3 regions of the Paenibacillus crassostreae genome follow, and region 2 is predicted to be linked to each of the others. Evidence: a T-box and tRNA genes for the amino acid it is inferred to sense, from the RefSeq annotation. Region 2 holds a T-box; the other regions hold tRNA genes.

Region 1 (10,725 bases), 1.6 Mb from region 2:
TTATTAAATATAAGAAGGGTTAAGTTTCACATTAGCGTATCGATACATGGTAAGTGCGAAGCCAATAATCGATTTGTGCTAAATAAGCGAATAGTTGCGGCCCAGACATTAATTGTCCAAACCAAGGTAGGTTAGAAGAGGCATCAGATGATGAGGCTAATTCTCTAATTTTAACGGCATCAATTAGAGGTAACAGTGGTGAAGTCGGATCATCTAAGATGGTGAGTATTTGTTGTTTTACTGCTGAAAGAAAATTTGGATTATGTGTTTTAGGATAGGGACTTTTTTTACGGTATAGTACATCATTAGGAAGTACTCCCTCAAGGGACTTACGGAGTATTCCTTTCTCACGATTACCTGTCATCTTAATGTCCCATGGAATATTCCATACATATTCAACTAATCGGTGGTCACAATAAGGAACACGTACTTCTAGGCCGACGCCCATACTCATGCGGTCTTTTCGATCCAGTAATGTAGGCATGAAGCGCGTGATATTGAGATATGACATGATTCGCATCTGTGCATGTTTACCAGTCTCTCCTGCTAGTGTAGGCACTTCATTAACTGCTTCTGAATATTTATCGCCTAGATATTCCAGTGGTGAAATCCAATTTCGAATTTCAGGGGACAATAGATTCGCTCGCATTTCTGGAGCTACGGCCCATGGGAATGTACCTGAGTTTATTAGTTCATCACGATGGAACCAAGGATAACCACCGAATATTTCATCAGCAGCCTCACCAGAAATGGCTACAGTTGCATCTTTTTTGATCTCCTGACAGAACAAATAAAGTGAGGAATCCACATCTGCCATACCCGGTAAATCGCGTGTCCTTGTGGAAGCTTCTAACGCACCCACTAATTCGGGAGTGTCTATTTCAATATAATGATGGTTAGTTTCAAGTTCATCAACCATTCGTTTGATCCAAGGTGCATCAGAGCCTGGTTGGTAAGAGTGAGATTTAAAGTTCTTATCATTATCAACATAATCAACGGAATATGTGTGAACTTGTCCTTGCCCTGTGCGACTATAGTAATCTACAGCTAATGCAGACAATGCACTGGAATCCAACCCACCCGATAAAAGGGCGCAAACGGGCACGTCTGAAATTAATTGGCGTTCTAATGTATCCTGCAGGATTTCCTTTAATTTATGTGCGGTAGTTTGTTCGTCATCTTCATGGGCATGACTGTCAAGCTTCCAATAGGCGTAAGAGCGAAGTCCATTACGAGAATATATCATCGCATGCCCGGGACGAAGTTCATGCATATTCCGATACACACCATGGCCTGGGGTACGCGCAGGACCGATGATAAATAATTCAGCTAAACCTTCAGGTCCAATAACAGCTTCCATTTTAGGATGTTGAAGTAGTGCTTTGGGTTCCGAACCAAATATAAGAGTCTCATCGATATGACTATAGAACAGAGGCTTCACGCCTAGACGATCGCGTGCAAAAAAGACTTGTTGTTGTATACTATCCCAAATGACAAAAGCAAAGATACCATTGAAACGATCCACGCAATCGGGACCCCATTCCATATAGGAAACTAATAATACTTCCGTATCACAACGAGTCTTGAATTGATGACCTCGCTTGCGGAGTTCGTTCGTAAGCTCAGCCGCATTGTATAGCTCTCCATTATATACAACGGAGTATACGGCATCATCTCGATGTATAATCATTGGCTGAGCACCATTCTCTGGGTCGATGACACTAAGACGCCTATGTCCAAAGGCACAAGGGTTTGAAATCCACGTTCCATATGCATCTGGACCTCGTTGAGCTAAACTATCTGTCATTCGCATGAGCAATTGTGAATCTTGTGTCAAATCACCGTTCCATTGAATAAATCCGGTTATTCCGCACATGACGGTTCATCCTTTCTTTGTTGACTAACGATAATTGAACTTTCTATTCATCAAAGTGATGGATCGTAAGCTGGGTACATTAGGTCCAACGATCTTTACAGTCATACAGATATATGCCGAAGGACAGCATAAAATGTCTGTCCCTAATGCAAAACAATAGGAGAACACGAACAGTAAAGAGTCAGAAAAAGTGGGATATTGTCGTGATGAAATACAAATATTATGTAACGGTCAAGAAGATGCATTATCCAAATAATATTACTCATATCCAGTCATCAGTAAAACCATAATAACGATAGGAGGTGATACTGATGGCTGATAAATATAAGAAGAACAAAGGAAATAAATATGTTCACAATCAAGAATTTGCCGAAGAAGTAATAGCTAAGAATCGTGTTCATCACAATGAAGATAAAATAAACTGGCGTCGTGGTAATTTGTAATCATTCCACTTATTTTATTGTCAAAATAAAAATAAAAATTTAACTATTGATTATTTTTTTAGGTGCGCTATAATAAATAACGCACCCTTTTTAATTGGGATATCATTTATAAGTGTATTTCAAAGTTTAGAAAGTTTGCTTATTCACAGAAGTTTAATCATCTAGATTGTGAATGAGGTCGCCGTAATGTTGCATATAATATATCATGTCTCAGTAGCTCAGCTGGATAGAGCAACGCCCTTCTAAGGCGTCGGTCGGGGGTTCGAATCCCTCCTGGGACATAATTAAAAGCTCTCCTTTCGGAGAGCTTTTTGTGTTCCCGGGGGTGAGAATCCTATTATTCTTCATCTAATTCTTTGATGGGTCGACGACGTGATTGGCCATTACGTAATTGCTTAGCAATAGTATAACCAATAAGGAACGCAGCAGCAGAGGTATTCCCATCTACTGTATAAGGAATGATGGAAGCATCAGCTACTATTAAATTATTCACACCATGTACCTTCCCCGTCCGATCGACGACTCCACCTTTGTTTAACGGGGCCATCCGAAGAGAGCCTTGTTGATGGTGATTATGTTCGAAATTCTGAATAATAAATTCCTCGAGCTTTTGATCATCATTTATAATATCAAGAGTTGGTGAAACCAACTGATATGAAGAATCTATTCTTGCCAGTTCAGATGCTATATTCTGAATATAGATTTTATAAATATTTTTAACTGAATCCATATCTGATGGATTAGCAAGGAATCCTTCGTCAGCCAATACAATTTTCAGAGGGTCATTATTTTGAATTTTAATGGTTCCACGACTCTTGGGTCTCAAGAATAGAATTGCTATAGTTAACAGCGTATCAGAACCGATACCGATTAATTGAACCGCTCGACGCGTAGGGTCTAAACCACTTGGATCTGGCAAGAAGGCTCCACCAGTATAAAGGGCATTTGGATCGTTATGTGGTAGAGCATTATCATTCCTGTTGGTAGTAAATATTGCGGAGTTAAGAGTATGATTCTTTAAGTTGATTCCGACATTCGGATTACTAAAGATTACAGGTATTCCCGATGACTTTAATAACTTTGTTGGTCCGATTCCGGATAGCATTAGAAGCTGAGTGCTATTAATTCCAGAAGAAATAATAACCTTTTGACGTGCATAAGCTTTGATACGCTTACCTTCTTTTAAGAACTCGACTCCAATAGCACGTTTAGCGGAAAAAAGGATCTTCAGAGCCGTTGAGTTAAACAATACTCTTAGTTTTCGACCACGAACTCCTCGACCCGCACTTGTCATAATGTCGGATGAGAAAAATGCGGTTGATGAGCTTTCTCTTCGACCATTTGGCTTTTGATACAGTTGCCAACGTGTAAAGGGACCCAAGGGGGATTTAGGATCATTATAATCATTAATCTCTGGGAACCCAGTAGCTTGCGCAATTGCGGTAGTTAATTTTGTCGCCATAGATGTTGGGGTTGATGGTGCTTGCCTGATATCAATCCGACCATGAAAACCATGTACTCCGGCGTTATTAGTTTCTCCATTATACTTTTCTAACTGTTTGAACCTGGAAATTGCTCTGCGGGGTGACCATATTGGACCAAGTAACTTCTCCCATTCCTTGAATACTGCTGATGTAGGTCGTACATACTGCTCTCCATTAATGGAAGACCCCCCTCCTGATAGACGTCCAGTCGTCCATTCAAAAGCCCGATCATCCAATTCGCTCTGCGGAACACCTTCGCCTTGCCAAAAGTAATTTGGGAAAAAGCGTTCTTCTAGTTCAGGAGCAAATGTAGAATCCATAATGGGTTCATCTTTATCGTTATTCTCTCCCGCCTCCAAAACAAGTACGGACGTTTTCTTATCATCAGAGAGGATCTTGGCTATAACAGCACCCCCAGGACCTGTGCCGATAACAATGTAATCAAAAGTTAACTTCGTAATCTCCAAAAACAATCTCTCCCTTTAAATAGGCTATTGTAGGATATTACAGTGTTATGTAATAGGTTCCAAAGTAAAGTGAGATTTCAAAATGGTATAACTAGAAGCGATTAAGCTGTTTATTTTTCCAATTGGAAAAATAGTGAATATTTGATAAGATACGATATAGACCTCCTAGACGAGGTCTATATTTTTATGGAGGGATATCTAATGAAAATACCGCATATTGAAATGGACAGGAAGAATTGTCAATTAGGAGGTGAAATGTTTTATGAACCATAGTTTGATTACTAAAATCTCAAATACTCAGTTGATCAATCAACTTGTTTTTTTTGATGAGGAAAAGAAATTTTTCTTGATGCAATATATTCCAGAAGATGCTAAAGAAAAGAAGAGGGTAGATGAAGTCCTTATTATATATACAGATTTAGTTGAAAAGATTATTTCTGAAAATAATGAAGATTCTTTTAATTCTATGGTGCTTATTGGCAGTCAGGTAACTCTGCAATATACGGATGATGGTTTCGAGGAGATGTATACCATTGTGTTTCCACATCGAGCAGATCCAAGTAAGAATTGGATTTCATTCTTATCACCGATGGGTTTACAATTATTAATGACTAGAATAAACGAATCGTATGAATTTAAAGTTCCTTCGGGTCATATCGGAGTAAGAATACAAGGGATTAAATATATGAATTGTGGCGATATTGATAAATAGCATGCTGTATTAGATTATAGTTTGGTGTATATTAGGGATAGTTACTTTTATGAAGGAGGGTATCCTATGATACAGGTCAAAGAGTTTGTTGATTCAGATAATTCATATGCTGAGAATAAGGCAAATCAATTTTTAGCAGGCTTGAAAGAAGAGCAAGTAATAACCATTCGTTATGGATCCGTCATTAAGAGTTCAGTGACTAAAACGGAGCGTCAAAGAAGTACAATACTTATCGTTTATAAAACATTAGAATAATGTAGACATAATAATAAGTTACTAATTTTTAAAAATATAAGAAAGCATAAGTTTCACTTGAATCAATTTCATAATCGCCGATGCAGCTAAATCGGGTTGCGTAATTATGAAATTGATTCTTGACACTCTAATTCTTATATTTCCGCAGATACGGATTTCGCCCTTGAAAAGGACGGTTTTGCCGTTTCTGCTTGTGTATACGTTTTCTTCCCTTTTGTGGGATTATATCGGTAATTTGGTGAACTGAATTTTAATCTGAATCAATTTCATAATTACCCAAATCTATTGAAATTATGAAATTGATTCTTATAAAAGCTACTTTCCATTTGTCTCCAAATGAAAAGCAGCTTTTATTTATAGCTTTACATAAATGGGGTTCTCACCCTCAGGAACACAAAAGGCTCTCCCGTAGGAGAGCCTTTAATTATGTCCCAGGAGGGATTCGAACCCCCGACCGACGCCTTAGAAGGGCGTTGCTCTATCCAGCTGAGCTACTGAGACAAGAAAATTCAACATTAAATAATATATCACGTTTATAATTGTATATCAAGTTTTAATTTTGATAATGTAGATTTGTAATACGAAATCACTTAAAGAGTACCTTTTTTTGATTTTGAACGGGCTGTGATATAATCTACAATTAATGGAGAAATTTAAAGAGAGGAGGAGCAATTATTAATAATATTCCCTCTAGTAAAGATAATCTTGTGCTTTTTCCAAAAACATTGGACTATTATCAGATACAGTTAACGAATATGCTGGAAAGTGAACGTTATGCTGAAGCTATGGGTTTACTTCGCTTTCTACTTCAATGTCAAGGTCAAGAAGAAAGATATATAGACGAATGGGGAGCTTTGCTTGATTGGTTGGAGACAGCCTTTCCTCAATATATTTCTGAAGAAGAGAATGAACAGTCAAATTTAGATATCGAAGTTGATATAAATGAAGAGGATCTTGCTCGAATGAATGTCGAGGGTAAAGTTGCGGAAGATGCGGAGTATGCCAATAAACTGTTGAAAATTGTTATGGAGGAAGATTTGTCAGAACAGACTTTGTTAGCATTAGGGCAGCTTTCGCATTTAAAAGGTAATTCTATTGATGAATCATTGGTGAATTGGCTGCAGACGACGAAGATTCATCCTTTACTTCAGTACCAAGTCTTAGAGACGCTTCATAAACGAGGTATGCAAGGATGCGTTACTCTAACTAGAGGCACGGAAGAGATTGAAGTAGATATTGAAGGTATCCCGATTAAAGATAATGAATTCCCATTAAATATACAGCAAATTGTAGATCGAGTTGCTCAATATACTGAAATTCAGGATCCAACGCTTTACTACTTCGCTCAAGAACTATGGTCACAATTCATAAGAGTGATATACGGTACGAATGTCTATCTATCAATGCTGACTGAAGATGATTTAGTGATGGATATTTGGGCGGGTACGCTCCATCAGGTTGTTTCTGAGAGTCTGACTGGAGATCGTAATGAAGAGGAGACTCGTTCTATATATGGGATTACAGAGAATTATCGCTTTCGATTCGAGCAAGCCTACCGTGTGATGAAGCAATTTGTTACAACTGGTGTAGCATATTGACCAAAATCGTTATTTTAAGATAATGACTTGAACCTGCTCTTGAAAAAGAATACAATGTTGTTTATACTATAATGGTTGTTCTGTGCGTGAATCAATTAGTGTAAATAGTGGTTACAAGCCATTCTTAATATAGGAAAGGTAACTGTTTCCGCGGGAAATATAAGGTCTAAGTATGAATTGAGACTTATACTTTCTTATTTTTTAGATAAACTATGTGAATTATTTTTGGAGGGGAAAGCATAAAATGAAAGCAACCTGGGAAAAAATAGAGAAGAACCTTGGGGTTCTTGAAGTAGAAGTAGAAGCAGAACGTGTAACCGAGGCACTAAATAAGGCTTTTACAAAAGTATCTAAGAAAGCCAATGTACCTGGATTCCGTAAAGGTAAGGTACCACGTTCCGTATTTGAAGCACGTTATGGAATCGAAAGCTTGTATCAAGACGCTATTGATATCTTGCTTCCAGAAGTATATACAGAAGCTGTGGATGAAACGGATATTTTCCCTGTAGACCGTCCTGAAATTGATATTGATCAATTTGCTAAAGGTGAAGTATTTAAGTTCAAAGCAAAAGTTACTGTTAAACCTGAAGTAACATTGGGCCAATACAAAGGCGTAGAAGTTCCTACACAAAAAGTTGAAGTTACTGAAGAAGAACTTAACCAAGAATTAACTCGTTTGCAAGAACGTCACGCTGAGCTAGCAGTTATCGAAGATGGTGTTGCTGAGAATGGTGATATCGCGATTCTTGACTTCGACGGATCCGTTGATGGTGTTCCTTTTGAAGGTGGACAAGCTGAACGTCATTCATTGGAGTTGGGAAGCAATACGTTTATCCCAGGCTTTGAAGAACAAGTAGTAGGTTTAGCTACTGGCGACCTTAAGGATGTTGAAGTTACATTCCCTGATACTTACCATGCTGAAGATCTTGCTGGTAAACAAGCAATCTTCAAAGTGAAAATTCATGAAATCAAACGTAAACATCTTCCTGAATTGGACGATGAATTCGCTAAAGATGTAAGTGAATTCGAAACTCTGGGTGAGTACAAAGTTGATCTTATGAAACAATTAGAAATTCGTAAAAATGAAGAAGCACAAGGTGTTCGTGAAGGGCTTGTAGTGGATAAAGTTGCTGAATTAGCAGAAATTGATATCCCACAATCCATGATTTCAAGCGAAGTACAAAATATGGTACGTGATTTCGATAATCGTCTTCGTGGACAAGGTATGAACCTTGAAATGTTCTTGAGTTTCTCTGGTCAAACGACAGATGATCTTCAAGAGCAAATGAAAGGTGATGCAGAGAAACGCGTTCGTAACAACTTAGTTCTTGAACAAGTTGCTAAGGATGAAAAGATTGAAGTTTCTGAAGAAGATGTTACTAAAGAATTGGAAACATTATCTGTATCATACAAACGCACACCTGAAGAACTTCGTAGTGTTTTAGAAGCTAATGGATCATTGAACAGTTTGCGCGAAGAGATTTCTCTACGTAAGACTGTTGAATTCCTAGTGTCTAACAGTAAGGAAGTTGCTCCTGTGGAAGTTGAAGAAGTAGTTACCGAAGATGATAAATAAGAAGGCTGCTGCCTAGGCTGCCATACAGATGATAAGGCGCGTAATTATTTTACGTGCCTTATTTTTTACTAAACATAATCCAAAATATGGATAATTCACATAGTGAATGGGTTTTCTAACGAATACATATTTTATAAAAAATCAATTTCGGTTGCTGTAGTTGAAAAAATGACATCGTGCTTCTAACATGTTAAAATATTGATAAGATATTAAATTACATCTTAAAATGGAAAAGAGGTTGGCTAAATGAGTCTGGTACCTATGGTTGTTGAACAAACCAGTCGTGGTGAACGTTCGTACGATATTTACTCAAGATTACTTAAGGATCGCATTATTTTTCTAAGTAATGCCATTGATGATGATGTTGCCAATCTTGTAATAGCACAGCTATTATTCCTTGCTGCTGAAGACCCTGAGAAGGACATTAGTTTATATATTAATTCACCGGGTGGTTCGGTTACAGCGGGAATGGGTATATACGATACGATGCAATTTATAAAGCCAGACGTCTCCACGATATGTGTGGGAATGGCAGCTAGTATGGGTTCCTTGCTACTAACGGCAGGAGCGAAGGGTAAGAGATTTGCACTGAGCAACAGCGAAGTGATGATTCATCAGCCTTTGGGTGGTATCCAAGGTCAGGCATCAGATATTAGGATTCATGCAGATTGGATCATGAAGACAAAAGAAAAGCTCAACCAAATATATGTGGAACGTACAGGTCAATCCCTTGAAAAAATCCAGATCGATATGGATCGTGATTTCTTCATGAGCGCCGAAGAAGCGGCTGCTTATGGTCTTATTGATCGAGTTCTTACATCACCGAACAAATCTTAAGGGGTGGTAATATGTTTAAGTTTAATGATGAGAAAGGCCAACTGAAATGTTCTTTCTGTGGTAAAACGCAAGAACAAGTTCGTAAATTGGTTGCAGGTCCTGGCGTTTATATATGTGACGAGTGTATTGAATTATGTACTGAAATTGTAGAGGAAGAACTTGGTCATGCGGAAGAAGTCGATTTAAAAGATATTCCGAAGCCTAAAGATATATGTGCAATCCTTGATCAATATGTGATTGGTCAGGATCAAGCTAAAAAGTCATTGTCAGTAGCGGTATATAACCATTACAAACGAATTAATACACAAAGTAAAATTGATGATGTAGAACTTTCTAAGAGTAATATTCTATTATTAGGTCCTACAGGTTCAGGTAAAACATTACTTGCTCAGACGATGGCTAAAATACTTAATGTTCCTTTTGCGATTGCGGATGCGACTTCATTAACAGAAGCTGGGTACGTGGGTGAGGATGTTGAGAATATTCTACTGAAGCTTATCCAAGCAGCAGATTATGATGTGGAGAAGGCAGAACGTGGTATCATCTATATCGATGAGATTGATAAAGTGGCTCGTAAATCGGAGAACCCATCGATCACTCGTGACGTATCAGGTGAAGGTGTACAACAGGCGTTATTGAAAATTCTTGAAGGAACCGTTGCATCTGTACCGCCACAAGGTGGACGTAAACATCCTCATCAAGAATTCATCCAAATTGATACGACAAATGTATTATTTATCTGTGGTGGTGCTTTTGACGGATTAGAACAATTAATCAAACGTCGTATCGGTAAAAAGGTTATTGGTTTTAATGCAGGAGGAGAAGCTCAGAAAGATTTGAAGCCAGGCGAATATCTATCCATGGTTCTTCCAGAAGATCTTTTGAAATTCGGACTAATTCCTGAATTTGTAGGCCGTTTACCTGTCATTTCAAGTTTGGAACCTTTAGATGAGAATACATTAGTTCGTATTCTGTCTGAGCCTAAGAATGCTTTGACTAGACAGTATCAGAAGCTACTTGAAATGGATAATGTGAACCTTGAGTTTGAACCAGCAGCATTGATAGCTATTGCTAAAGAAGCAATTAAACGCAATACAGGTGCTCGTGGATTGAGAGCTATTATAGAAGGCATTATGTTGGATATGATGTTCGAGGTTCCATCTCGTGAAGATATTGAACACTGTGTCATCACAGAACAAGTGGTACAGGATCGAATGATACCGGAATTGAACATTAAGAATCTTGATAATGACGAAGATCGTAAGAAACAGGAAGAAAGCGCCTAAATTGTTACATTCACCACTAGGCTGATGTGATTTGATTGCTGAAGTTCCACTTCTACCTTGTACGTGCATAAATTGACGTCAAGGTTAGGGGTGGAGTTTTAGCGTTAAAGAGGAGGTTGACTATGTTCTCAAGAAAAGATACTAGACCTGTTAAAGTTGGAGACTTGACTATTGGTGGTAATAACGAGGTT
Region 2 (10,725 bases):
GATGACAATGCCGGATTTTGTACGCTCAGATATTCCTGTAATAGGTTATGAAACACAACCAATGGGTGGGCTCATTACTAATCCTGGGAATAGCTTTTTGAAAGATTTGAGTATTTCACGTGCTGGAATGATGCCACATTTTGAAATTGATGATTGTATTCATTGTGCTCAATGCGACACGGTATGCCCGGATATATGCTTCGTATGGGAAGAGCAGCCTGATAAAAAAGGAAGACCGCAAATGTTCCTCAAAGGAATTGACTATCAGTATTGTAAAGGTTGTCTGAAATGCATCGAGGCTTGTCCAACGGATGCCCTCTCAAGTGTACTTGAACAAGATGGTGTAGCGGATGCTCAGAGTGTTAAACATATTTTTGATTTAGTATAGATAATGGGTGAAAGGTGGGAAGCTCTAATGGCTATTCATTATGAAAAAGAGGTCGGCTCTTCTAGCGTGGAGCAGTTATTCGTCTATGAGTCCGGCAATGAAATGGCTGCCTATGCAGCACAACAAATTAATTATCACGTGATGGGTTATTTTCCAATCTCCCCCTCAACGGAGGTGGCGCAATATCTAGATTTAATGAAAGCTAATGGTCATCATGATATAAAGTTGATTCCTTCAGATGGAGAACATAGTTCTGCTGGGATATGTTTCGGGGCATCAACAGCAGGTGGACGTGTATTTAACGCAACCAGTGCTAATGGTTACATGTTTATGCTAGAACAGATGCCTGTGCAGTCAGGGTCACGATTCCCGATGGTCATGAATCTAGTGTGCCGATCGATCTCTGGTCCGCTAAATATTCATGGTGATCACTCGGATTTGTATTTCTCATTAAATACAGGTTGGCCTATCTTAATGTGTCGTGATCCGCAGTCAGTCTACGATATGAATCTGATTGCCCTAAAACTAGCTGAGCATCAAGACGTTCGCCTTCCTGTCTTAGTAGCATCAGATGGATACTTCACATCACATCAGAAGCGTCGTGTACAGGTGTTCGCACATCGTGAGGATGTTTATAAGTTAGTGGGAGAAAAGCCGCCAGAGGGCTACGCCAATACGTTAGATCGCGAGAACCCGATTACCGTCGGTCCATATATGAATGAACCTGACTATATTAATAATAAATATCAGCAGTCACAAGCTATGTATAATGCCGGCGAAGTATTCGAAGAGATAGCTAAAGAATACAAGCAATTAACAGGGCGAGAATATGAAATGCTAGATATGTATCGTATGGATGATGCTGAAGTAGCTGTATTCCTTTTGAACTCAGCATCTGAGATTATCAAGGATGTTGTAGATCAGCTTCGCACCCAAGGAATCAAGGCAGGCTCGATTGCACCTAATATGATCCGTCCTTTTCCACAGAAGCAAATTGCTGAAGCTTTGAAGCATGTGAAGGCGATCACGGTAGGTGATCGAGCAGATTCATATGGAGCTCATGGAGGGAATATGGTGAATGAAGTGAAGGCAGCTCTGTTCACTTATGGTAACACGACGACCCAAGTCGTCAGTCGGATCTATGGATTGGGTGGCAAAGAGTTCTATGCCGAGGATGGCCATCAGTTATTTAAGTTGGCTATAGAAGCGGTAGAGAAGGGCGCTGTAGAGGTTGCATTTGACTATTATGGCCATACGGTGGGAGAAGCATCTAAGGCTCCTCAGCGTGTTCTAAAGCCTATGAGATTCGAGGATCTGAAGACGGGTCTAATTACTGTGAAGAAGGATGAAGAGACAGGTAAATTAAGTGTGAGAATTCCCCCTCTGCGTTCACTTACAAAGAAGCCTAAACGTTTAGCACCAGGGCATGGTGCTTGTCCAGGATGTGGGATCTTCTCAGGGCTTGAAACGTTCTTCAAAGGAATAGAAGGAGATATTATTGCGTTGTATCATACGGGATGTGCGATGGTTACAACTACAGGTTATCCTTATTCTGCGCATAAAGCGACTTATATCCATAATTTATTCCAGAATGGGGCTGCAACCTTATCAGGTGTTGTGGAAATGTTCTGGGAACGCAAGCGACGTGGTGAATTAGATCATCTGGGATTAAAAGAGGACTTCACGTTTGTTATGGTTACCGGTGACGGCGGTATGGATATTGGAATGGGGCCTGCGATTGGGGCAGCGATGCGGAATCATAAAATGATCATTATTGAGTACGATAATGAGGGATATATGAATACTGGAGCGCAACAATCCTATTCAACGCCGATCGGAAACCGAACTTCTACTTCAAATATTGGGACGAACCAACAAGGGAAGACGACGCAACATAAAGATACTGCACAAATTATGGTAGCAACGAATATTCCTTATGTATTTACGGGTTCGGAGGCATTTCCTCAGGATTTAGTGAAGAAAGCAGCCAAAGCTCAATATTATGCTCAGAATGAAGGATTGGTGTATGGTAAAATACTAATTGCCTGCCCACTGAACTGGTTATCCAACGATAACGAGGGAACGCAGATTGTGAATGCAGCAGTAGAAACTTGTTTCTTCCCACTCTATGAGGTAGAGCATGGATGTACCAATATTACACATAACCCAGAAACTAAGAACAATAAGGTTGAGCTTCGTGAATGGCTGAAATGGATGGGCAAAACACGTCATTTACTTAAACCAGAGAATGAAGCTGCATATCTTAGTTTCCAGAATGAAGTTGATCGACGCTGGAATGTATTAAAAGCTAAGCACGAAAATCCTTACTTATAATGTACTTTCAAATAAAGAAGGCTTCACACTGGGTGGAGCCTTCTTTAAAATATAAGATATAAAGTATAAGTTTTACGCTATACTTTATATCTTATATTTCTCGCTTAAACACTTACCGTCCTTATAAGGACGCCGAAGGCGTTTATACTTGGATTAATACGATGGTATAAATATTTAATGCGATTAATAATGAATTAAGGAGGTTGGCACATCAATGAATAAATTCCAGGCATTTATGATCCATAAAGATGAGCAAGGTTTTCGTAACGCAATTGAGACTATAAATATAGAACAGCTACCAGTAGGTGATGTCCTTGTACAGGTAGATTACTCAAGTGTGAATTACAAGGATGGGTTAGCAAATTCACCTGAAGGGAGAATCGTTAGCTCATATCCGTTTATTCCTGGTATTGATTTAGCGGGAACCGTTATAGAATCAAATCACCCTCGTTTCGATGAAGGAGATGCAGTTCTATGTACAGGTTATGAACTTGGCGTATCCCATTTTGGAGGATATAGTGAATTTGCAAGGGTACGTGGTGATTGGTTGGTCCCCCTTCCCAAGGGACTGAATTTCAAAGAAGCGATGAGCATCGGTACAGCTGGATTTACAGCTGCTTTATCCGTGGATCGACTCATCCTGAATGGACTAAGTCCTGATAAAGGACCTGTTCTTGTAACAGGAGCAACGGGTGGCGTAGGTAGTGTAGCTGTATGTATTTTGGCACAACTTGGATTTGACGTAGTGGCTAGTACAGGGAAGCTTGCAACACAAAGTGAATGGCTCCATCAATTAGGTGCGACATCAGTAGTTAGTCGAGATGAAGTGCTAGTACCAGCTAAGGGAGTTCTTGCGAAAGAGCGTTGGGCGGGTGTGGTTGATCCTGTAGGCGGACCTCAACTTACGGAACTACTTAAGTCAGTTCAATATGGTGGCGGTGTTGCATTATCCGGTCTAGCGGGTGGTTCGAAATTTGACAATACGGTTTATCCATTTATATTACGAGGTGTACAATTACTAGGAATTGATTCTGTATATTGTCCGATGAAACATAGACAAGCTGTTTGGAGTAAACTAGCTGAAGCTTGGAAACCACATAAATTATTACAGGCTGGTATAACGGAAATTTCATTACATGAATTATCTAGTGTTCTAGAATTAATATTGCAGGGTGATGCTGTTGGGCGCACTGTGGTAAAATTAAGATAGTATATAGATTATCATGGTTCATATCGATGTGAAAATAACAGGGTGTAGAAGGCTGGGTACAGCATCTGCACTCTGTTTTTATTATCTTTTTGACAGAAGGTTATTCATAGTTTTGTTATACAGAATCAATTTCATAATTACGCAAAATGCTATAAATGTAGCTATATATAGACGGAATGAAACATTCCGATCAATATATAATCCACATTCAAGCTGGATATGCGATTATGAAATTGATTCCCATGAATGGTTACTTTATAACATGAAACTATGAATGAAAAATAAACTATCCATAAATTTGGAACATTTTGAGTCTATTTAACGTTTAAGTGGTAATAAGCAAATAAGGAATATGATGAGTTAGAACCCGATGTTAGTTATGGGGGAATATTTGGAAGAGGAGAGAACCACGTGAAAAAACTACTAACCGCACTTTCAATTGTCAGCATATTAAGCGTTACTTCGATTGCAAGTGCCGCTGAACCAATCCAAATTTATGTGAATAACGATAAAATTCAGACTAATGTGGCTCCTATTATTAAACAAGGTAGAGTACTGGTTCCTATTCGAGTTGTATCCGAGGCATTAGGTGCAAAAGTAGCTTGGGATCAAAAGGCTAACACAGTAACGATACGCAAATGGGCTGAAAGTCTCATCCTTACAGTGGGTAAGAATATCGCATCTATTGATGGTAAACCTGATTATTCCGGTGAAATTTCAATAGATGTTTCGGTGCATTTAGAGAATAATCGTCTATATGTACCATTACGCTTTCTATCAGAGCATTATGGGTATGGTATTGATTGGGATAGTCAATCGGTTACGATTAAGTCACCCTTAAGTGATAAAGAACGAAAAACTCTATATGAAGGTACGTTGCAACAATCACGAGAGTTAGCGATGGATCTAATTGATTTATCTATTGTGCATTACGAACAAAGTCCGTTAGATGTTACTTTTGATGAGGAAGACCATAGCAGTACCTTTTTATTTCCAGAGGGAGAGTCTCTTCGTTTCTATGTCTTGAAAGGGGATACGGTCTTATTATACGAATTCAAAGATGATTTCCCGATTGTAACTTGGCAAGCGCATATTCAAAAAGGGGATATGCTACAAAACTTTCTTGATTATAAAGTGTTCGACAAGAAGGGAACGGCAGCCACAATAAATAAAAAAATGTTATATTATAATTTTGGTTACTCGGGTGATAGTAGTACAGAAATAAGTCGTAGTATCGATGTAGATAAAAAATTTACACTACTAGGTTTTGAGCACCGTGTTGGTGGCGAAGTGACCAATAAAGAAGGGAATATTTCATTGGAATTGCCCAATGAAACTCGTAAAGAAGTCATGAAATGAAGTTGCAGTGATGGCTTTCATATAGTAAACTCGGCTAACAGAGATAGTACGAGTTGGAGGAGAAGCAACGATGAATCTGAATACATTAAGTGAGCGTGTTACACCTATTTATATATTATCTGGATTCCTAGGCAGTGGGAAAACAACATTATTACAACGTATGGTGACTTATTGGCAAGAACAGGGGTTAAGACCAGCAGTGATAATGAATGAGATTGGTGACGTTAATTTAGAAGGTGCACTGATCGAAGAGACGGTCCCTATGACCGAAATGCTTAGTGGATGTATCTGCTGTACTATTCGAGGTGATTTGAGCTTAGAGATATCTAATCTGATTCAGAAAGAATCACCTGATGTCATCGTTATAGAAGCCACAGGGATCGCTAATCCAATGGAAATATTGGATGGTGTAACGGAAGCTGCTCTATATATGAGAATTGATCTGAAGAGTGTCATTACCGTCGTTGACGCAAGACATTTATTGGAGTTATATGAACATCAACAAGGTAAGACATATCGTTTGATGCAAGAACAGATCCGATGTGCATCTTACCTTATTCTTAATAAGGTTGACCGTGTAAGTGAAGAAGAGCAAGCGAAGGTAAAAGAAATCTTATCTCGTTGGAACGAGTATGCACCTATCATTCCTTCTGTTCGTTGTGATGTGGATTGGGTTCCTTTATTCGGATCCGATGTGCATCATCTTGAACACATCATGAATCGTGAGCATGAACATGAAGAATCACATGATCATGCACATCATTCGCATGATCATGTGATGGTGTATACTCATTATTTCAAAGGTCCCATCGATAGCCAGAGATTTGAGGAATTGGTCAATCAACTACCTCGGGAAGTATATCGTGCCAAAGGTGTCATGACGTTTAGTGATACGACCAGTCGTTTTTTGTTCCAATATGCATTTCGTGAAGCAGACTTTTTGAAGATTAATCCTCAAGGTGTTGTTCCTGATGTTGTTGTCTTTATTGGGGAACATTTCTCTCAAGCTGCGCTGAAGAATGCTCTAGATGAGCTTGAAAAAATAGGTTAATTGTGTGTATACTATTGTATATTAAACGTCTTTGAGCGGGAGAGTAATGAGAGTGACTGATAAAGTAGCGAGCCGGGATAGGTGAAAGCCGGTATATTGGACTCTGATGAAGCGCACCCAGGAGATGGCTATTCCAACGTCATAATGAATCCTTGTTATGATCAGTAGATTAGTCCGATTGATCTTCGTTATAGATCATTAAGCGGAATTACTTATGAGAGGTTACACCTCTGTATAAGAATTCAACTAGAGTGGTACCACGGGAATGTAAGCTCTCGTCTCTTATTCATAGAGATGAGGGCTTTTTTTGATGAAATAAAAGGTCAGGATTGTTAATAATATAAATCGTAAAATTGGAGGATGATTCATTATGTTAAAGAAATGGGCTACAGAAGTGATAGAGCCACATGTTTCCTTGTCATTAGAAGAGGTTGAGGAGATGTTAGAAACACCACCTACAGCAGCTATGGGGGATATGGCATTCCCATGTTATCGTTTAGCTAAGCAGTATAAACAATCGCCTCAGCAAATTGCTTTACAGTTAGCAGATGTTATCCAAGTGGATGGAATCAAGGTTGAAGCAGCTGGACCGTATGTTAATTTGTTTTTTGATCGCGATGTTTATGCAGGCAAGATGATGGAAACTTTGAGAGAAAATAATGATGCTAAGATCAATATAGGCCAAGGGAAAAAAGTCATTATTGATATGTCATCTCCTAATATCGCGAAGCCCTTCGGGATAGGTCATCTTCGTTCAACGATGATTGGAGCAGCATTGTACAAAATGTATCAAACGGCAGGTTATGAACCTATCAGCGTTAATCATCTAGGAGATTGGGGAACGCAATTCGGTAAACAAATTACAGCGTATAAACGTTGGGGAAATGATGCAGCCTTAAAGGAGAATCCAATTCAGGAGTCTTTACGGTTATATGTAAAGTTTCATGAAGAAGCAGAAGAAGATCAAAGTTTGGATCCAGAAGCTAGAAATTGGTTCCGTCTATTGGAATCTGGAGATCACGAAGCGAATCGCTTGTGGAATTACTTTGTGGAAGTGAGTATGCAGGAGTTCAATAGAATGTATGAAAGATTAAATATTACATTTGATTATGTACTTGGAGAAAGCTTTTATAATGATAAGATGGGTGCGGTTGTTCAAGAACTGAAGGATATGGAATTGCTAGAAGAGAGCGAAGGGGCACTTGTGGTTCGCTTGGAAGAAAAAGGAATGCCACCTTGCTTAATTATGAAATCGGACGGAACGACAATATACCCTACCCGTGATTTGGCGACAGCCTTCTATCGTCATCAAGTGATGAAAGCTGATCAAATCCTATACGTTGTTGGGGGTGAGCAACAGCTTCATTTTCAGCAAGTATTTGCAGTCTTGAACAAAATGGGAGCCGATTGGGTAAAGGATTGCCAACATGTAAGTTTTGGATTAATGAAATTTGAAGGTAAGAAGATGTCTACCCGTCGTGGTAAGATTGTATATCTTGAAGATGTGTTAGATGAAGCTGTATCCAGAGCATTAAAGGTCATAGAAGAAAAAAATCCAGCATTGCCGGATAAATTGTCAGTGGCACAAGCTGTAGGGATAGGTGCTATTATCTTTGGTGATCTCAAGAATAATCGGACGAATGAAGTGGATTTCTCGTTGGAAGATGCTTTGAATTTCGATGGTGAGACAGGTCCTTACTTACAATATACGTATACTAGAACGCAAAGTATTCTTTCGAAGAGTGAGTTGTTCGAGCTAGATCAGATGGGGAAGGATAAGGATAAGGATAAGGTGGAATCTCAAACATTACAGCATAACTATTCAGAATCATTAGGTGAATCGGGATGGGCGCTTCTTAAACTTCTTATTACTTTTCCTGATCATTTGAAACGTGGGATACAGAATAATGAACCTTCTGTATTGGCAAGATATGTATTAGATGTAGCGCAGGCTTTCAATCATTTCTACAACCAAGAACGCGTAATAAGTGAGGATGTAGATCTAAGAAGAATTCGTGTGTTATTAACGGAATTAACTGGAGAATCGTTGCAGAGAACAATGAATATTCTCGGACTTCATACCCCTACTCGAATGTGAAAAAGGAATATAATAAATGAATTAAAGAATCTCATATTGCTTGATTCTTTAATTTCCTTTAACATAAGGAGTACTAAGTAGATCAGCTAGCATTGGGTGTGAATGAGTTGATCGTGATTGGAGCGGATGAACGGTGACATATAGACTGCTCGATAGTGATCATTCAAGAGATGTTTTCGCCTATTTTGGGCTTGCTGTATACTCTTCTCAAGCTTTGGAGCAGCAGCTAGTTAATTTATTGATGCTCATGAAGTTATCGGAGGGGAAAATCCCATCTGAAGAAGATTTTACTGAACTTTATCAACGGAAGTTAAGTAGTTCGTTAGGTCAATTAGTACAGGAAATACAGCATCATTTTCCATTCTCAGAAGAAGAAACCATTCAATTGAAAAAATTATGGAAGCAACGGAATTATATTGTGCACGATTATTTCAAAGAACGAATTCAAGAAACCTTCAGCCCGGGGGGGCGTTCACGTATGATTCGTGAGCTGAAGAGTTTTACTGAACAATCACAGAAGTTGGAGAAGAAACTTCAAGGATATTCAAAGGAATTATATCGTACACTTGGTCTGGATACGGATTCAGGTGGTAAAGTCTAGGTGTAAGTTGCCTGGGCTTTATTCAAATTTTCTATTCCATTTAAATAAAATAACCCGAATGAAGAGCACCTTTAACAAGGTGTCTTTCTTTCGGGTTACAGTTTATATTATAGTGAAGCATTTACTAAATGTTGCATTACACTCCAGACACAGTTTGAATAGTTGGTTGAATGGTACCTTCTATAATTGGCTCTCCTGCAACAGGTTCTGGTAAGACATTACCTTGTTGCAATTGATACAATTGATAGTAACGACCACCAAGTTCTAAGAGTTCATCATGGCTACCTCGCTCAACAATCTCTCCACGATGCAACACAAGTATCTGATCGGCAGTACGGATGGTTGACAATCGGTGTGCGATTATAAATGTCGTACGACCTTTCTTCAGAACTTCTAGCGCTGATTGAATCAGGCTTTCGGTCTCCGTATCAATATTCGCAGTAGCCTCATCGAGAATAAGGATCGCTGGATCGAATGCCAATGCACGTGCGAAGGAGATTAGTTGACGTTGGCCTGCAGATAGAGTACTTCCTTTCTCAACAACAGGTTCGTCAAATCCTTTGGGTAGGTGGGCAAGGATACGTTCTGCCCCTACATCACACAAGGCCTTCTCAATTTGCTCACGAGTTATACGTTCATCCCCTAAACTAACATTCGAAGACACGGTCCCTGTGAAAAGATAAGGATCCTGCAATACAATCCCCATATGATGACGAAGCCATTGTTTAGGAATCCCCGTTACTTCTTGCCCATCTATGGTTATGCTTCCTTTCTGTGGATCATAGAAACGGAATAACAGATTGATGATGGAACTTTTGCCCGATCCTGTATGACCTACCAGTGCGACCGTCTGACCTTGTTTAGCTTCAAAAGAGATATTCTTAAGTACATAATCTTTTTTATATGCAAAGGATACATCTTTAAATTCGACATTACCTTTGTAACGCGGCATACTTCCATCGGTCACATCTTCTCCTGGCTCATCCATGAGAGTGAAGACTCTACCTGCAGATACCATGGAAGAATCAAGTGCTGCTAGCTGGTTCACCATTCCTGTAATCGGTTGGAATAACCGACCGAGGACATCGACGAAAGCATAGAGAACACCAAGTGATACAGCGTTAGCACCATTCAATGAACCATATCCGAAATAGGCTAACAGAACCGCGAAGGAAAAGCTACGTAATACATTGACTAAATTATGTGTTGTCCATGCATTCAGGTTAAGCATTTTGTTCTGATACTTCATGTAATCTTGATTAAGAGCTTCGAATTCATCCTTCGTTTGTTTTTGACGACGAAATACCCGGATAATCGACATACCTTGAATAGATTCATTAATGATAGCGTTGATTTCACTAAGTCGAGAGCGAATGATGGTATTATATTTCGTTGCGAATTTTCGATATAGAATGATCCATACGATCAATATTGGAATCACGAATAGGCAGACTAACCCAAGTCGAACATCCAGTATAAACAGGGCGACGTAAACACCCGCAATATAGACCACTCCTGAACTGAAATTAGATAGAACGGCTACGAATAGATCTTTAACCGCTTCAGTATCATTGGTAATTCTAGAAACGACTTTCCCAGCTGGTAAGTTATCGAAGAAATGAACGGGTAGCCGTTGAATATGAGCATACACATCGGTTCGCAATTTCTGAATAACTCTGTTAGC
Region 3 (10,725 bases), 2.0 Mb from region 2:
AACATCGATGTTGTTGTCAGCATGCTCACCACCATTGATGATGTTCATCATTGGTACTGGCAATTGTTTCGCATTGAATCCACCAAGGTATACATACAATGGGATATCCAAAGCTTCAGCAGCTGCACGAGCTACTGCCATAGACACAGCTAGAATTGCATTTGCGCCCAATTTACCTTTGTTATGAGTTCCATCAAGAGCGATCATCAATTTATCGATTCCCAATTGATCTAATGCATCCATACCAATCACTTCAGGGGAAATAATTTCGTTCACGTTCTTTACAGCTTGCAATACACCTTTACCAAGGTAACGAGATTTGTCACCATCACGAAGCTCAACGGCTTCATGGGCACCAGTAGATGCACCAGATGGAACGATCGCACGGCCAAGAGCACCGGATTCTAAGTAAACTTCAACCTCAACTGTTGGGTTACCACGAGAGTCTAGGACTTCGCGAGCATACACGTCTGAAATAATAGTCATGTGTTTTTTCTCCTTTTATTGTAACTGTATTTTTTTGTACTACTTACGACTTGCAATCATGGATTGACCAGTCATCTCTGCAGGTTGCGGTAATTGCATTAGATCTAAGATCGTAGGTGCAACATCAGCCAGGATACCTCCATCACGCAATACCACATCGGATGCTGTTAAGATAAACGGAACAGGATTCGTAGTATGTGCAGTAAATGGACGTCCAGCCTCATCAAATACCATATCAGCGTTACCGTGATCAGCAATAATGATCGCTACCCCGCCTTTTGCAATGACAGCATCTACAACTCTGCCCATACATTCATCAGTCACTTCAACGGCTTTGATGGTTGGCTCAAGCATACCTGAGTGTCCTACCATGTCCGGATTAGCGAAATTTAGAATAATAGCATCGTGATTCTCTGCTTCAATCTCTTTCACACAAGCATCAGCCACTTCATAAGCGCTCATCTCTGGTTGTAAATCATACGTAGCGACTTTTGGTGAATTGATGAGGATACGCGTCTCACCTGGCAGTTCCACATCACGTCCGCCACTGAAAAAGAAAGTGACATGCGGATATTTCTCTGTTTCAGCAATACGAAGTTGTTTCTTATTGTTCTGTACCAATACTTCCCCAAGTGTATTATCTAGGTTCTTCGGTTCATAAGCAACATAACCTTCTACCGTTTCACTAAACATTGTCATACATACAAAATGTAGTTGTTCAGGGAATTTCGGTCCACGTTCGAAACCGCGGAAGTCTTTATTCGTGAATACTTGCGACAATTGGATCGCGCGATCAGGACGGAAGTTTAAGAACACGACAGAATCTCCACTATTCAGTGTAGACAATGGCTGTCCTTGCTCATCCACAATAACCGTTGGTTCTACGAATTCATCAAAGACTGACTTCTCATAAGATTCGATTACCGCTTGAAGAGCGTCTGTATACTTAGGTCCTTCACCATAAACGATAGCACGATATGATTTCTCAACACGTTCCCAACGTTTATCACGGTCCATAGCATAGTAGCGTCCTTGTACCGTTGCAATGGTACCGACACCAACCTCTTTGATCTTAGCGTTCAATTGCTCAATGAACTGTCTGCCTGAGTCCGGAGCAACATCACGACCATCTAGGAAAGCATGGATGTAGACTTCATCTAATCCTTCTTTCTTTGCCAGATCCAACATCGCAAATATATGTTCAATGTGACTATGTACGCCTCCATCTGACAGTAGGCCATACAAATGCAATTTCTTATTATTGTTCTTCGCACTACGAACCGCATCAACCAATGTAGCATTCTCGAAGAAATCACCATCACGAATGGATTTCGAAATGCGCGTCAGGTTCTGATAGACAATACGCCCTGCACCAATATTAAGATGACCAACCTCAGAGTTACCCATTTGCCCTTCAGGTAATCCAACAGCTTCGCCACATGCAATAAGCGTGGAGTTCGGATATTGGTTCATCAAACGGTCATAGTTCGGTTTCTTAGCTTGCGCTACAGCATTACCTTCAGTAGTATTGCGCAATCCGAAACCATCCATAATAATTAAGGCTACCGGTCTTGGTGCTGACATATTACTTCGCCCCCTCAACAAGTTGCACGTATGAAGTAGGTTGTAGACTTGCGCCACCAACTAATGCGCCATCGATATCACTTTGTCCCATATACTCAACGACGTTCTCAGGCTTCACGCTACCGCCATATTGAATACGAACAGCATTGGCAACATTTTCACCATACAAACCTTTTACAAGCTCACGGATATAAGAAATGACTTCATTAGCATCTTGAGCTGTGGAAGATTTCCCAGTTCCAATCGCCCAGATCGGCTCATAAGCAATAACAACTTGTGCTGCTTGTTCAGCGGTTAAGCCTTTCAATGCGCCTTCAGTTTGAACTTTACATACCGCTTTTGTCTGGTCAGCTTCACGTTCTTCCAACTTCTCACCAACACATACGATCGGAGTAATACCATGCTTGAAAGCTGCAAACACCTTTTTGTTAACAATTTCATCAGACTCAGCGAAATAAGCACGACGCTCTGAATGTCCAATAATGACATAGTGCACGCCTAAATCTTTCAACATTACACCACTAATTTCACCAGTGTAAGCTCCGTCGTCTTCGAAATGCAGGTTCTGCGCTCCGATTTTAATAGAAGTACCTTTAACAGCTTCCATTAATGCTGGAAGATTAGTGAAAGGAGCACAAATTACGCTCTCCACACCTGCCACTTCTGCTTTACCTTTGATTTCTTCAATAAATGCTTTTGCTTCTGGAACTGTTTTAAACATTTTCCAGTTACCCGCGATAATCGGTGTTCTCAATGCAATTCACTCCTTATTATCCCCACATGCCTATCCTTAATCGAATAAAGGGAATTATTTATCGTTCAATGCTTCTACACCAGGAAGTTTCTTGCCTTCCATGAATTCAAGAGAAGCTCCACCGCCTGTAGAAATATGATTCATTTGATCTGCTAATTGGAATTTCTCAGCTGCAGCTGCAGAATCACCACCACCGATGATTGTGTAAGCTTCAGTATCCGCACATGCTTGTGCTACTTCACGCGTACCATTTGCGAAAGGTTCCATTTCGAACACTCCCATTGGTCCATTCCATACAACCAATTTTGAGTTTTTGATAACATCAGCATAGATAGCACGCGTCTTAGGACCAATGTCCACGCCTTCCCAACCAGCAGGAATTGAATCCACATCTACGATGTCAACGTTAGCATCCGCACTGAAGTCATCTGCTATAACGATATCTACTGGAAGCAAGAAATTCTTACCGAGTTTCTTAGCTTTCTCAATGAATTCCAGTGCTGTATCAAGCTTGTCATTATCGCATAAGGATAGACCAATTTCATGTCCTTGTGCTTTAAAGAATGTGTACGCAAGTCCGCCTCCGATAAGCACGTTATCCGCAAGATTAAGCAAGTTATTAATAACATCAATCTTATCTTTAACCTTAGATCCCCCAATGATTGCAGTAAAAGGACGTTCAGGTGTGGAGAATGCTTTACCAAGCACAGATAGTTCTTTTTCCATCAAAAGACCTGATACTGCTGGTAAATGATGTGCAATACCTTCTGTGGAAGCATGAGCACGGTGAGCAGCACCAAAAGCATCATTCACGAATAGATCCGCAAGTTCAGCAAATTGTTTCGCAAGTTCAGCATCATTCTTCTCTTCTCCAGGATAGAACCGTACGTTTTCAAGCAACAATACGTCACCATTAGCCATTGCAGCAATTTGGGATTTAACAGCTTCACCAACAGATTCGTTAGCCTTAACTACCTTCTTATCAAGCAATTCAGAAAGACGTTCAGCAGCAGGCGTCAAACGCATGGATTCAACCACTTGTCCATTGGGACGACCCATATGACTTGCTAAGATCACTTTTGCTCCACGTTCCACCAAATATTTAATGGTTGGCAATGTTTCACGAATACGTGTATCGTCGGTAATTTTACCATCTTCGAGCGGCACATTGAAATCAACACGAACGAACACCTTTAACCCATCTACTTCCACATCACGTACACTTTTCTTATTCATCTCCACGTTCCCCCACACCCACATATTTTATAGTTTGGAATCCAAGGAATAACTTTTCATATATTTCAGAAAGAGCGGAAACATTAAAATCCGTTTCCGCTCTTTAAATGTTCTCAAGCTTTAGCCAATATTACTTAGCCAATTTAGCGAAGTGTTCCAAAGTACGAACCAATTGTGCAGTGTAAGACATTTCATTGTCATACCAAGCTACAGTCTTAACCAATTGCTTGTCGCCAACAGTCAATACTTTTGTTTGAGTAGCGTCAAACAATGATCCGAATGTAATACCTTTGATATCAGAAGATACGATTTCGTCTTCTGTGTATCCATAAGAATCAACATCAGAAGCTGCTTTCATAGCTGCGTTAATTTCTTCAACAGTTACGTTCTTCTCAAGAACAGTTACCAATTCAGTCAATGATCCAGTTGCAACTGGAACACGTTGAGCGGCACCATCCAATTTACCTTTAAGTTCAGGAATAACTAGGCCGATTGCTTTAGCAGCACCGGTAGTGTTAGGGATGATGTTCTCAGCTGCTGCACGAGCACGACGGAAATCACCTTTAGAATGTGGAGCATCCAAAGTGTTTTGGTCGCCAGTGTAAGCATGAATTGTAGTCATCAAACCTTCAATAATTCCGAATTTATCTTGTAAAGTTTTTGCCATTGGTGCAAGGCAGTTAGTTGTACAAGAAGCACCAGAAATTACAGTTTCAGAACCATCAAGAATTTCATGGTTAACGTTGTAAACGATCGTCTTCATGTCACCAGTAGCTGGAGCAGAGATAACGACTTTTTTAGCGCCACCTTTTAGATGTTTCTCAGCTGCTTCTTTAGTTGTGAAGAATCCAGTACATTCAAGAACGATTTCTACACCAAGATCTCCCCAAGGCAATTCTTCAGGGTTACGGTTAGCTAGAACTTTTACTTCCTTACCATTTACTTTGAAGAATCCGTCATGAACTTCAACGTCACCGTCGAAACGGCCTTGTGTTGTATCATATTTTAATAGATGAGCTAACATTTTAGCGTCTGTCAAGTCATTAATAGCAACTACTTCAATACCTTCCACAGCTTGAATACGGCGGAATGCAAGGCGACCAATACGTCCAAATCCATTAATACCAACTTTTACTGTCATTAGAATAGTTCCTCCCAAATTTCGTTTTATTTATTCAAGAAAGGCTGTTACACCTGTCAAGACATCAGATAATATGTGTTTCACAAGCAGAAACGGCTATTTTCAAAGAGTTTATCCTTACGATGTTAGCGATACTTCATATCACTTTAGGGTATCCGTTTGAGTCTGTTCATCCATCTCTCTCTCAATTTCCAGGGCAGCTGCCTCGTCAGTAACGAGTATATCTTCCTGTCCGAACCTGAGAACGGCGTGTATTGCTCTAGCTTTGCTCTTACCGCCTGCAATCCCAATAACAATTTCAGTGTTCATGATATCCTCGAGCCGAAGGCCTAGAATCATCATCTTATGCACCATAGCACCTTCATCATTGAAATAATATCCAAACGACTCCGCAACAGCACCGTCTGCTCTAATGGCTTCAACCGTAGTTGAATCTAGCTTTCTACGACGTGTCATCACCATGGCATCACCAATACCGTGCACAATGATCCGTGATTGTCTGATAATATGAACAATTTCCTGAATGTTAATATCTTGGACAAGCGATTGATAAGCATCTTCGCTGAGTAAATCCGGCAAGTGTAATAATCGATATTGGGCTCCTACACTCTTAGCCATTGTAGAAGCAACGGTGTTCGCTTGGAACTCCACGCTTTCTCCTAAGCCGCCGCGGGCTGGTACGAACCAAGTTCGTTTAACATGTGCCGATACTGGTTGAGATAGTTGCTCAGCAACCGCAGCAAGTGTAGATCCTCCTGTGACAGCGATTATATCTTCATTGCCCATGACGCTTAACAGTGCCTTCGCTCCTGCACGCCCTAGTTCTCGTTTAGAGAACGATGATGACTCAGAATCACCAGGCACAATCACTACCTTGCGTAGTCCATATGCTAGTCGAATTTTATCTTCTAAATCAGTGAGTCCAAATAGATCTTTAGCGATAGGCTCCAATGACTCCAGCAATTTCTTACCCGAATCACTAATCCTCATTCCCATGCTTTCAATCTCAATAAGTCCTTGTGATTTCAATAAATCCGTCTCAGACCGCAACACGCGTTCCGTCATATGGAGCGACGCGGCCAGTGTTCTACGTCCGATCATATCAAATGACATGATCCGTTGAAGAATACTATACCTTGTCTTGAGTGTTTCCATGAGATCAGGCAGAAGCTGCTTTTGTATTTCTAATAAATTCCGCATGCTTTCCACCCCTGCTACTTTCTACATGGCCCTAAAATGTCCCGGGTTAACTTTTTAAGTCCCACCACTATTCTAACCAATATTTGCTTCTGTTGCAAGTATTCATTAGTATATTTCTCCTCGCTTTCTTTTCTTATACATAACAGGACTATGATCCTTGCCACACTAAGCCTTGCATACGATATTATTTGAGCTAGATACCATTTTGTGATCATTCATCAGGATAAAATTAAAATCCGCGATCCTTGCTATTCTAGCTGATATATCATATAATCATTTTTGCTATTGCATTATGCGCCCGTGGTCAAATGGATATGACGTAGGCCTCCGAAGCCTGAGATCGAGGTTCAATTCCTCGCGGGCGCACCATAATCATAGCGTTATCACTTTATATCATTAACCAACCAAGACAAAAGCCAATCATGGCTCTTTTTTTTACCAATAGTTTGACTTTCCCTGACTTTATGTTTTAAAATGTTTATGAAGTGGTAAATACGGCAATCGTATTTACAATGAACAACTAATCTAGTTTCTATAAAGGGAGGCTTTCCACATGGGTTTTGTTCCTATGGTCGTTGAACAAAGTAACCGCGGTGAACGCGCATATGACATCTATTCCAGACTACTGAAAGATCGCATCATTTTCTTAGGTTCTGAGGTTAATGACATGGTTGCCAATTCCATTATTGCACAAATGCTATTTCTTGCAGCTGAGGACCCGGAGAAAGATATCTCCTTATATGTAAACAGCCCTGGTGGATCCATTACAGCCGGAATGGCGATTTACGATACGATGCAATACATTAAACCGGATGTATCCACAATTTGTGTAGGGATGGCCGCTTCTATGGGTGCATTCTTATTGACTGCAGGAGCCGTTGGTAAACGATATGCATTGCCCAATAGTGAGATTATGATTCACCAACCTCTAGGTGGTGCACAAGGTCAAGCATCGGATATCGAGATTCGTGCTCGTCGTATTCTCAAATTGCGTGATAAGTTAAATCGTATTTTAGCTGAACGTAGTGGACAGCCGATTGAACGCATTGAGAAGGATACAGATCGTGATTACTTCATGAGTGCTGCGGAAGCTGCAACATATGGCCTTATTGACAAGGTTATTGAGAAGCCAATAGCTCTTTAAGATTAACCCTACAATCAAGCATAAACGCCTTAGGCGTCCTTATAAGGACGGTAAGTGTTTAAGCGAGAAATATAAGACATAAAGTATAGCGTAAAACTTATACTTTCTTATATTTCAAGTAGAAACGGCTGTGTCGTCCTTCATTAAGGACGATACAGCCGTTTCTTATGTTAGATATATTTCTCTTACTATCGATTTATTTAAACATGCTTGTACCTTTTGGAAGGATTTGTTGATATGGAACCACGAACGTAGGAATACCTGCAGCATAAGGCGTATATTCATACTGTTGGAAGAATAGGGCTATGCCTTCTGATTTCAAATAATAATTGGATTCAGACGTTACTCCCTTATAATCCTCAACATAACCGTTGATCTCTGTGAGTCCCTTCACAACATGCTTATCTAGCTCCGTTGCATAATCGGCATTCTTCTCTTTCAACTGATCAGCAAGCGATAACAACTCACCGTCAACTAAGGAGAAGTTCATTCCGATACGAAGTGTACCTCCGTGTGCCCCACCCGTATATCCATACTGATCTATAACTATACTTAGCACGTCATTCTCATTATATGAAACGACGTAATTCTGAAAGAATTGATAGGTGTGTTCAATAGAGCTGTCCCTCTTAGTAGCTTGCTCTTTCGAGGCATCTACGAAATCATCCTTAAGTTTCTCCAGCTTAGAATTGATTATTTTCTCAACCTTTGCATCTGCTAGTCCACTAATCTGAGGATAACGTACAATGAATAATGCATCCTTCGTATTCGATTCCAACACTTTTGTTGTGATCTCAAGGTCATTCTGTAATCTAGGAGTAATACTTAGCGACTTAAGTTCAGAATTCCATACACCTTCGTACCCCAAGTAGTCACTCATTAATTTAAATGGAATATATAACTTTCCTCCGATATTTTTCACTTCATATTCATTCAAATAGAAGTTATTTACATTAGTATTCACTCCGTACTCCGAGACATCCATATTCAACTGTCTATAACCACTTCCAAGACTATACGTTCTCGTACCTGGATTATAATTCAAGGAAAGTCCAAGTTGATCCCGCAATAGGGTTACAGGAATAAGTGTATTCCCATTACTGATTAGTCCCTTCTGGGTGAGAGTAGTTCCTTTCCATTTCAAAATAACCGAGGGTACCACCGCAATATTCTTCGTATTTCCTGCCGCAACAACTGTTGCTTGTCCTGTATATCCAAAACCCGTGATTATAAGCCCAGCTGCTAAAGTCAAAGTAGACCATCTCTTCAAAGCCTTATTCATAACAAAATTCCCTCCACATTATTCGAGTTATTGTTTCAGTATACCGAAATCATGGAGGGATATGGTAACAGTTGCATGACAGGGACATAACAGCTAGGTAACAACCGGGTAACAAAATCGAGATGAATACTAGGATTCCTGATTATATCCCTTGTCTCCATAAGGTTGCAGCTTATCCAACCACTTCTGCTCCAACTTTTGTAACTCTTTCTTATATTTTTTATTCGTTGGATGGTTTATAGGGACGTTCAATGGGATCATACCAATCAGTGATTCTCCTTCTTCAAGCTTCACTTGTTCTAATATTTCCATTTCGAATTGCTGTTCACCATATACCTTCCAATCTAGCTGCAATGCCACACAATCGTGATTACCCATATTCAAGATGAATACATCTTTATTGTAAGCTCCGTATAGATTCAGACTGCTCTCAATCCATATCTTATGATTGGTCAAGTTACGAATTTGATAAACTCCCATTTTACGAGGTTGTTGCTGATACTCTTCTACTAGTTGTTTACGTCTTTGCTGATCCATAATACACCCTTCTTTCATAATTAGTTTGTTTGTTTACTTTTCACCCAATATCGGCTACCGTCCGGTTCTCGATCCATAAATCCATATTCGATTAAATACCTTCTCAATGTCACATAGTCATCTAAACGATGCTTCAGGATTTCATTAACTTCCTTCTCTGTATAGAACCTCTGAACATCAAAAAATTGAGTAAGATGTCGCAAAATGACTATTTTACGCTTCTCCTTCTTGGGAAATTCCGTCATAGGTCCAGCTAAACCATGTTTAAAATAGGAACTCAGAATATGATCGTTCTCCTCTTCCGTAATAGAATGCCGCTCATCCAGCAATGAGGGAGCATCATGAATTTGAATATACCGACTTTTACTATTTGATTTCTCCTCGACAAGCTCCATGATGGATAGAAATACTTTGGCCTGCTTCATTTTCTCACGTAACGTAAACCGATGATTACGAATAGTAGAGGTACTCCCCCCATCTAATTCTTTAACGATCTCTTGGTCACTTAATCCCGTTTGAAAAAAATTCAATAGTGTCCGCTGCAAATCCGTTAATCCGGTCAACTTCTTATCTAACCCCAGCAAAAAATCAACCATCGATATATGCTCACTTGTGATATGCCGGCGGACATATTTCTCAGCTTCGTATAGTACATCTTCATCTTTATAAATAATGCCTTTCTCATAACGCTTACCGCAGACTACGCATACATAGACCTCGCGTTCCTGATCGAACACGTACCCTTGTTTAATTTCTTCTATACTAGCGTTCCAGAATATTTCAGATATATAACTCATTATTATAGACACCTTTCAATTTTGTTTGCTATTTAACAAACATTATATAATATCGTTTACTATTAAGCAACCATTCATCGTTTTAAATGGCAAAAAAAGGCTCAAAGCTGGACGACATCCTAGCTTCGAACCTTCTCCTCATTCAACTCAATATCTTATCAACTTCGCGAATGTTATTCTCTACCACTTTTCAATTCAGTCCAGAAGCGATCGTATACTTGTAGAGTATCGCCTACATCACTCAGCCACTCCGTCCGACTCAATTCATCTTCAGAAAGATTAATCATGGTGTTATTACGATAGGTTTCAGAATGATATTCCATCGCCTTCGTGTTAGGATCACTGTAACCAATTGTCTCGTAATTCTTCGCACTCACTTCAGGGTCCAGCATGTAATTGATAAATTTCTCCGCCAAGGCTTTATTCTTAGCCCCTTTGGGGATAGCGTAGTTATCAGAGAACATTGTGGCACCTTCCTTAGGCACAACATAAGCAATGTCCGGATTGTCATTAACAATATAAGCCGCATCTCCAGACCATACCGTGCCAATCCAGCCTTCTTCT

What was found. The T-box of region 2 lies ahead of argS (arginine--tRNA ligase). A T-box ahead of a tRNA ligase gene usually reads a tRNA of that ligase, here a tRNA-Arg.
Region 1: it encodes a tRNA-Arg, which carries the amino acid that the T-box ahead of argS (arginine--tRNA ligase) is inferred to sense. The anticodon was not compared.
Region 3: it encodes a tRNA-Arg, which carries the amino acid that the T-box ahead of argS (arginine--tRNA ligase) is inferred to sense. The anticodon was not compared.

Annotation. Positions count from the first base shown of each region.
Region 1 is NZ_CP017770.1:1,387,999-1,398,723, reverse strand. Features, by position in the region: gene asnB (asparagine synthase (glutamine-hydrolyzing)) at 32-1,876, opposite strand; gene LPB68_RS23660 (hypothetical protein) at 2,188-2,319, shown strand; tRNA gene LPB68_RS06725 (tRNA-Arg) at 2,527-2,600, shown strand; gene LPB68_RS06720 (GMC family oxidoreductase) at 2,657-4,270, opposite strand; gene LPB68_RS06715 (GreA/GreB family elongation factor) at 4,533-4,982, shown strand; gene LPB68_RS06710 (sporulation protein Cse60) at 5,049-5,237, shown strand; tRNA gene LPB68_RS06705 (tRNA-Arg) at 5,665-5,738, opposite strand; gene LPB68_RS06700 (hypothetical protein) at 5,945-6,835, shown strand; gene tig (trigger factor) at 7,080-8,411, shown strand; gene clpP (ATP-dependent Clp endopeptidase proteolytic subunit ClpP) at 8,658-9,248, shown strand; gene clpX (ATP-dependent protease ATP-binding subunit ClpX) at 9,260-10,534, shown strand; gene ispG (flavodoxin-dependent (E)-4-hydroxy-3-methylbut-2-enyl-diphosphate synthase) at 10,657-10,725, shown strand, end outside.
Region 2 is NZ_CP017770.1:4,371,404-4,382,128, forward strand. Features, by position in the region: gene LPB68_RS20280 (2-oxoacid:acceptor oxidoreductase family protein) at 1-388, shown strand, start outside; gene LPB68_RS20285 (thiamine pyrophosphate-dependent enzyme) at 416-2,722, shown strand; gene LPB68_RS20290 (acrylyl-CoA reductase family protein) at 2,937-3,932, shown strand; gene LPB68_RS20295 (copper amine oxidase N-terminal domain-containing protein) at 4,344-5,291, shown strand; gene LPB68_RS20300 (CobW family GTP-binding protein) at 5,362-6,342, shown strand; T-box leader at 6,365-6,628, shown strand; gene argS (arginine--tRNA ligase) at 6,713-8,440, shown strand; gene LPB68_RS20310 (hypothetical protein) at 8,574-9,041, shown strand; gene LPB68_RS20315 (ABC transporter ATP-binding protein) at 9,178-10,725, opposite strand, start outside.
Region 3 is NZ_CP017770.1:2,389,907-2,400,631, forward strand. Features, by position in the region: gene eno (phosphopyruvate hydratase) at 1-486, opposite strand, end outside; gene gpmI (2,3-bisphosphoglycerate-independent phosphoglycerate mutase) at 526-2,070, opposite strand; gene tpiA (triose-phosphate isomerase) at 2,072-2,824, opposite strand; gene LPB68_RS11080 (phosphoglycerate kinase) at 2,879-4,060, opposite strand; gene gap (type I glyceraldehyde-3-phosphate dehydrogenase) at 4,191-5,201, opposite strand; gene LPB68_RS11090 (sugar-binding transcriptional regulator) at 5,343-6,401, opposite strand; tRNA gene LPB68_RS11095 (tRNA-Arg) at 6,696-6,770, shown strand; gene clpP (ATP-dependent Clp endopeptidase proteolytic subunit ClpP) at 6,955-7,545, shown strand; gene LPB68_RS11105 (PdaC/SigV domain-containing protein) at 7,742-8,827, opposite strand; gene LPB68_RS11110 (GIY-YIG nuclease family protein) at 8,957-9,364, opposite strand; gene LPB68_RS11115 (DUF2087 domain-containing protein) at 9,385-10,161, opposite strand; gene LPB68_RS11120 (polyamine ABC transporter substrate-binding protein) at 10,335-10,725, opposite strand, start outside.